2 regions of the Sedimentibacter sp. genome follow, and region 1 is predicted to be linked to the other one. Evidence: a T-box and tRNA genes for the amino acid it is inferred to sense, from the RefSeq annotation. Region 1 holds a T-box; the other holds one or more tRNA genes.

Region 1 (3,883 bases):
AAACAAGATAGACATGTTCGACCAGGAAGCTGCCATGCGCATGGCAAAGGAATTTGACAAGTACAAGGTGTTTGACGATATAATGCCCATGTCCGCGCTGAAAAATGTGGGCGTGGATTCACTAGTGCAGCTCATTAAGAAGTGCCTGAAGCCCGGACCCATGTACTTCCCCAACGACTACATCACAGACAGACCGGAACGTTTCGTTGTGGCAGAAATAATCAGGGAAAAGGCGCTCATGTACCTGCAGGATGAAGTTCCCCACGGCATAGCCATAGAGATTGAAGAAATGAAGGAAAGAAAAAACAGAAACCTCGTGGATATCAGAGCCAGCATTCTTTGCGAGAAGAAATCTCACAAGAGCATCATAATAGGTAAGGAAGGAAGAAAAATAAAAGGAATAGGCAAAAGTGCCAGAGAAGACATCGAAAAACTTCTGGGAAGTCAGGTCAATCTGCAGCTGTTTGTAAAAATATCCGAAAACTGGCGTGACAACAATTATCTTTTGAAAAGCCTCGGATACAACCAGAAATGATAACCGAAGACATTCTCGTTATCAAGGAAGTAAGCTATAAGGAAAATGACAAGATACTTCATGCCATCTCAAGGAACATGGGAAAAATTCAGCTCATTTCCAAGGGCGCGAAGAAGCCGAATTCACACCTTGTCAATGTGTCGCAGGTTTTTGCCCATGCGAGATGCTCTCTGACAATTTCAAGAGACATGTATATAATAACGTCCGCAGAACTTATTGACAACTTCTACGGGCTTAAAAACAGCATGGATGCTTATTTTAATGCAAGCTACATATTGGAGCTCATCGGTTATGTTGCTCAGGAGAACGAGTATGACAGAAAAATATTTGATATGACTGTATCGGTTTTAAAATTCTTAGAAGACTGTCCGCAAAATTATGAGAAACTTGTATCCGCATACGAACTTAAACTGGTTTCAATGCTGGGGTACAAGCCTGATTTTGGACAATGCATTTCCTGCGGAAGGCAAATCAGAGAAGATGCGCTGTTTTCAATTAAGGAAGGCGGTTTGCTGTGCAGCGGCTGCGTAAAATATGGAAACGGAATAAATGTCACATATGGTGAAATACTAACTTTGGAAAGAATTTTGAAGACAAAATTTGAAAATATAGGCTCAGTGGAAGTTAATCCCCGAATAAGGAATTTGATCCGTGACTATTTGTACTACTACATCGGCAAGGATCATTTCACTACATTGAAGCTCATTTAAAAGGAAGGGTAGCTATGGAAAATGACAATTTACAAAAAATCGACGAGATCCTGAAACGCACCAATACTGATTATTCAACTGCAAAGCAGGCTCTTGAGGATGCAGAAGGCGATGTGCTGGAAGCAATAATACTTATTGAAAACATGAACAGAAGCAAGACTTCAGGCGGCCAGAACAAGGGTGAACAGGTGATGAATCAGTTAAAGGACATCCTGACAAAAGGCAATGCCACAAAGCTCACCATCAGGAAAAACAACGAGGTTATAGTTAACCTGCCCATAACTGCAGGTCTCATCGGAGCCTTTATAGCACCGTTTTTATCAGCAGCCGGCATAACAGCAGCACTGTTGACTCAATGCTCCGTTGAAATAACACAGCAGGACGGCAAGATAATCGACCTTGGTCAAAAAATGGATCAGGGCATGGATGCTGTGAAGGATGCCATGCAGGATATGAAGGAAGGCGCTGAAAATCTAAAGGATGACATAACAAATTCGTTCAATAAAAATAATGACGAATTCTAAAAGAAAATCTTGACATAAAAACTTTAATTTGTTACATTATAGTTAATGTTGAGACTGTGATAAAGAAGAGTAGTCCATATTGATTTTTCAGAGAGCTGCGGTGGTGGAAAGCGGTATTGAGGTATGGATGAAGGGAGCTTTTGAGTCCTTTGTTTAAATTAAAGAGGACGAGGCTGTGCCTTGTCAAATAGGGTGGAACCGCGGAATTAATCTTTCGTCCCTATACGGGATGAGAGATTTTTTTGTGTCTGTTGTCCTAGGAGAAATTTATTCTAAATGGAGGAAATCATGGCAAAGAATGAAAAAAACAAGCTGGAGAAACTTGTTTCGCTGTCAAAATCAAGGGGTATAATATTCCCGGGTTCAGAAATATACGGAGGTTTAGCCAACACATGGGATTACGGTCCTTTGGGCGTTGAAATAAAAAACAACGTAAAAAGAGCCTGGTGGAAAAAATTCATTCAGGAAAGCCCGTACAATGTAGGCCTTGATGCTGCAATACTAATGAACCCCACAACATGGGTGGCTTCAGGTCACGTTGGAGGATTCAGCGATCCGCTGATGGACTGCAAGGAATGCAAGGCAAGATTCCGTGCAGACAAACTTATAGAAGATCACATGCATGAAAAGGGAGAAGTACAGGTTGTTGACGGCTGGAGCAATTCCCAGATGGAAGCATACATAATTGAAAACAAGATTGCCTGCCCGGAATGCGGTCAGTCAAACTTCACTTCCATAAGAAAATTCAACCTTATGTTTAAAACATTCCAGGGCGTTACAGAGGATTCCCAGGCCGAAATATACTTAAGACCTGAAACTGCTCAGGGTATATTTGTTAACTTCAAAAACGTGGCACGCTCCACCAGAAAAAAAATACCGTTCGGTATAGGACAAATAGGAAAGTCCTTTAGAAATGAAATAACTCCGGGAAACTTCACGTTCAGAACCAGAGAGTTTGAACAGATGGAACTTGAGTTTTTCTGCAAACCCGGTGAAGATATGGAATGGTTCTATTACTGGAAGGAATTTGCCATGAACTGGCTTTTGAGCCTTGGCATGACAAAAGAAAATGTACGTTTCAGAGACCACGAAAAAGCAGAGCTGTCACACTACAGCAACGCCACTTCAGATATAGAATACCTGTTCCCATTCGGTTGGGGAGAGCTTTGGGGAATCGCTGACCGTACGGATTTCGACCTTAAGGCTCACATAACGACCTCAGGAGAAGATTTGACATACCAGGACCCCGTAACTAACGAGAAATATGTTCCATACTGCATTGAGCCGTCGCTTGGTGCTGACCGCGTTATGCTGGCACTTCTTTTGGACGCATACAATGAGGAAATTCTTGAAGACGGAACCGACAGGGTTGTTATGAAGCTTCACCCTGCACTGGCACCATACAAGGCGGCAATATTCCCGCTGACAAAGAAATTAAACGAACAGGCAACTGAACTTTACCACAAGCTTCAGAAAAACTTCAACGTTGACTACGATGATGCGGGAAGCATTGGAAAAAGATACAGAAGGCACGATGAAATCGGTACTCCTTACTGCATAACATACGACTTTGACTCATTGGAAGACAACTCAGTGACAGTAAGAGACAGAGATACCATGGAACAGACAAGAGTAAAAATAGACGACCTGGTTGACTTCATCAACGCAAAAATAAACTTTTAGCAATTGATTTATTTATTTGGCAACATACAGGAATCTCCTGTATGTTGCATTTAAAATCAAGCGCTCATGAAAAGAGGGGATTCGTATTAAACTATCAGACAGACAAAACGTTATTATTGAAATAATAGAAAAACATCAGCCCATTACAGGTGAATCCATCGCTGAAAAGATAGGTCTTACAAGAGCAACTTTAAGGCCTGATTTGGCTGTATTGTCTATGTGCGGTTTAATTGATGCAAAACCAAAGGTAGGCTATTACATATCAGGCAAGAAAAACAACAAGGATATACTTGAAAAGCTGTCCTCAATAAAGGTTTCCGACATTAAATCACTGCCAATAAATGTAACTGAGTCAACCAGCGTCTATGACGCCATTGTTACGCTATTTTTGGAAAATGTCGGGACCCTTTTTGTTGTAGAAGATGATGCGC
Region 2 (3,883 bases), on a different contig from region 1:
TTACTTTGAGCACAGGATGATACCTTTTGAAGATGTCTACTTCAACGGGGAAATAATTGAAAACAAGCAGCTTCTCAAGGCATTCTTATTAAACGGCAGGTTGAACATGCCTACTGCAAAGAAACTGAAAATAATCGAAAACAGGCTGATTGAAAAGCTTCATGAAAGAAAGACTGTACGCCGCAGCAAAATCGAAAAAGCCGTTGTTAAACTCAACCAGCATGAATTCGAATCCAAGTCCTTCACCAGAGTGCTTGCTGCAAGGGAAACCTCTTCAATCATGGAAAGGATAAGGAAGTTCACGGAATTCGACTGCTACCAGCTGTACAAAACCCTTTTCAGCAACAGAAAAATATTCGATGCTGTTTCAAGAGGCTTAGTGCTGCCTGAAAATATAGATAAAATAATAGAATTCACAAACAAGACGATAAATGACCGATTCAATATTCCATACGCTGATGGAATCGGGCTAATGTATCTGAAAGTAAGGGCAGAAGGATGCGACTCCTTCGGCAGCATTAAGCAGGTCATCGTCGATGAAGCTCAGGATTACTTCCAGCTTCACTACTATTTGCTGAAAAACCTGTTCAGAGAAGCCCGCTTTACGGTAGTGGGCGATGTGAACCAGTCAGTGGAGAAAAAAAGCAATGTTTCCATTTATGATGATATCATATCAATTTTTGATTTTGAGAAAAGCAACAAAATTTTTCTAAACAAAAGCTACAGAAGCTCGTACGAAATAAGCCGGTTCAGCTCAAGGCTGCTGGACGAGGGAACATACACAGAGTTTTTCAGACGAAATGAAGATGAACCTGAGGTAATCAAATGTTCCGATTCAGAAGATATGGATGACAAAATTGTAAGGGACATTGAAAAATACAAATCGCAGGATTTAAACACAATTGCTGTTATATGCAAGAACAGGAAGGAAGCTTCCGAGCTTTACTTCAGGATTGCTGGCAAAACAGATGCGAAGCTTGTGGACTATTTAAGCGAGCAGAGTCTCACAGGAACAATAATAGTGCCCGTATACATGGCTAAAGGGCTGGAATTTGACGCTGTAATGATTTATGAGACCAACAGCAGAAACTACAAAACCGATTATGACAAGAAGCTTTTGTACATTGCCTGCACCAGGGCTCTTCACAGACTGTCGCTGTATCATACCGGAAAAATCACAAGATATCTTGCATAATCAAATATGTTAAAACAAATGCAGCCGCCTTTAAGGCGGCTTGTACTTTTCCAGTAACAAATTTGACAATTATTGCTTTTAATGTCTTGATTTTTTGCCCGCAAAGTCATATAATTATGACTAGCGTATGCGGGTGTAGCTTAGTGGCAGAGTTCCGGCTTCCCAAGCCGGCTGTGTGGGTTCGATTCCCATCACCCGCTTTTATTGTGTCTTGAATGTATCAAAGTGAATAAATGTCGGAAAATTCAATGTTGATCATCTCAATTTTACTGTGCTGCAAATTGTTGCTTACATGTTCTGCCTGCTTACCAATCACCCTTGGCGGAAGTTTTATTCTGAACGTACTGCCTTCCCCCACCTTGCTTTCAACGCTTATTTCTCCGTGGTGTTTTTCAACTATTGACTTGACAAGGGACAATCCCACTCCACTTCCTTCAGCATTCCTTGAGAGGGTCTTGTCTACCTGGTGAAATCTTTCAAAAATCATGTCCAGCTGATTCTTATCTATTCCCACGCCGTTGTCCCTGACTATAATTTCAACGGTTTCTTCATTGTTAATCACTGATACTTCAATCTTGCTTCCCTTGTCTGAAAACTTAATTGCATTTGAAATAAGATTGAGGATAACCCTTTCGATTTTATAAGGATCAACAGCAATAATCCTTTCCTCTGCTTCGGAACAGAATTCAACAGTTAATCCCTTTCCCTCCACGTATTCCGAAACTGACTTCACAATGTTTTTTACAAGTCCAACAACATTTACATCTTCAAGGTTCATGGTCATGTGTCCGGATTGAAGCTTTGATAGGTCAACGATGTTGTTGACCAGCTTTGTAAGGCGATAGCAGTTTTGTTTTATGATGTCCATATTTCTCCTGAAGGACTCCATGTTATCTTCAGACAGCCCACGTCCAAACTGTATGTTCATGAGCTGATTTGCGCTGAATATGACGTTCAACGGAGTTTTTAGCTCATGGGTGATGTTAATGAAAAATTCTTCTTCTGTCTTCAACGTTTCCTCAGCTTGTTCCTTTGCTGCTATCTCGTTTGTGATATCAACACATAGCATCACTATCTCGGCAATTTCATTGTTGAGTTTGAAAAGCGGTTCAAAAACCAATTTAAAGTGCTTCTCTTCCCCCTTAACGTTGAACCTGACTATAAGTGTATGTGTGCTGTTTTGCTTTGTTTTGAGTATAACTTTGATGAGCTGCTCGTATTCAGGGTTACCTTCCTGCAGGTTCAGGCATTGGAATATGTTTTTCCCGTGCATTTCTGAAATAGTAAACATGCCGTTGTGTTTATCCCGAAGCAAGTCGTAGAACATAGTGTTGATGTCAACAATGTTAAATTCAGGATATGATATCCTTAGTATTCCAAGGTTCATGCTGGTGATTATCCTGTTGAGCATGTAATACTGGGTCTGGATGTACAGATTTTCCTCATACTTCAATCTGTCTGAGTCATCCTTCAAAAGCAAAATTCCCTTATTGATGTTTCCATATTCGTCATATATGGGTGAACCGTTTGCGCAGTAATGGAAAACCCCGTCAGGGCTGACCCTGGTAAAGTAGAAGTTGTTTACAGTCTCACCTCGTATGATTCTCGGAATTGGCATATCCTCCAGCTTTATGTTTTTACCGGACAAGTCAGCATAGCGCGTATGTGCCAGCGTATCTCCCACCTTTCTGAAGGTTTCAGGGTTGTATACGAATTCCCTGGCTTTCTTGTTCATTCTTATGTAAGTACCTTCTTTGTCAAATATGAACAACCCGTCTGACATATTTTCGAATATGGCTTCAAGCTCCTTGTTCTTCTGTACAATGGCGTTTCTTTCCAGTACCCTTCTAGTCACATCCAGTATGGACATAATTATGTACTTGACCTTGTTGTGCTCATGAAGCGGAACCATGGAAAGATTCCAGTATGTAACGCCGCGCTGATAGTGAAATTGTTCGTATTCCTCCTGGAAATAAGCATTGCCTGTACTGATGACCCTGCAAAACATTTCCTGGAGGTTGCTTTGCCCGTAGCCTGTAATAATTTCATTTAATTTCATTCCCATAGCCGCTGCTTTCCGGTTGAACGGCTCATCAAGCATATTCAGGTACTCTCTGTTTGTTTTCAGTATGATCATTTCTGGGCATCCTAAAACCACAACTCCTGTATTCTTGTCTGTGTACATTTTGCTTATAATACTGAAGGTCTTGTTGTACCTGTTGTTCACCCTGCTGTCGAAAAATATTGCCTTTAGTGCTGTATCAATCTGAACACACTCCACCGTTACCTCTATTGATTCAAGATATCTGTCGAATATGTAGCATCTCTGCCTTCCCTTGAGTTGCTCCAGGCTAAGCTGGTAATTAACCCTGAGCAGCCCCCCTATATATTCAAGTTTCTGCCCTACCACCTCTTTGGATGAATAGCCGGTAATACTCAGGAACATGTCATTTGTTTCTGTTACAACACCTTCACTGACCAGCAGAAACGGTCTGTCACCGAATTCCTTCAATATTCTTTCCATCGCAGCCCTCCAATATAGTATCCACTATGCCACAACATCAGTGCACAGCAATCGGCTTGTTTTCACCGATTCTATAAATACATCGAGGCAAAGGCGGAAGTCTTTGCTTCATTTATTATTTATTATAGCATAAATTTTCCCACATTTAAACCAGTGATATTCAT

The links. The T-box of region 1 lies ahead of AAGU76_RS01580 (glycine--tRNA ligase). A T-box ahead of a tRNA ligase gene usually reads a tRNA of that ligase, here a tRNA-Gly.
Region 2: it has a tRNA-Gly gene. The T-box ahead of AAGU76_RS01580 (glycine--tRNA ligase) is inferred to sense a tRNA for this amino acid. The anticodon was not compared.

What each region holds. Positions count from the first base shown of each region.
Region 1 covers NZ_JBCFAS010000001.1:329,000-332,882, forward strand. Annotated here, with positions in the region: gene era (GTPase Era) at 1-535, shown strand, start outside; gene recO (DNA repair protein RecO) at 532-1,245, shown strand; gene AAGU76_RS01575 (DUF4342 domain-containing protein) at 1,260-1,769, shown strand; T-box leader at 1,817-1,994, shown strand; gene AAGU76_RS01580 (glycine--tRNA ligase) at 2,058-3,452, shown strand; gene AAGU76_RS01585 (helix-turn-helix transcriptional regulator) at 3,565-3,883, shown strand, end outside.
Region 2 covers NZ_JBCFAS010000004.1:128,364-132,246, forward strand. Annotated here, with positions in the region: gene AAGU76_RS15525 (UvrD-helicase domain-containing protein) at 1-1,195, shown strand, start outside; tRNA gene AAGU76_RS15530 (tRNA-Gly) at 1,325-1,395, shown strand; gene AAGU76_RS15535 (ATP-binding protein) at 1,416-3,719, opposite strand.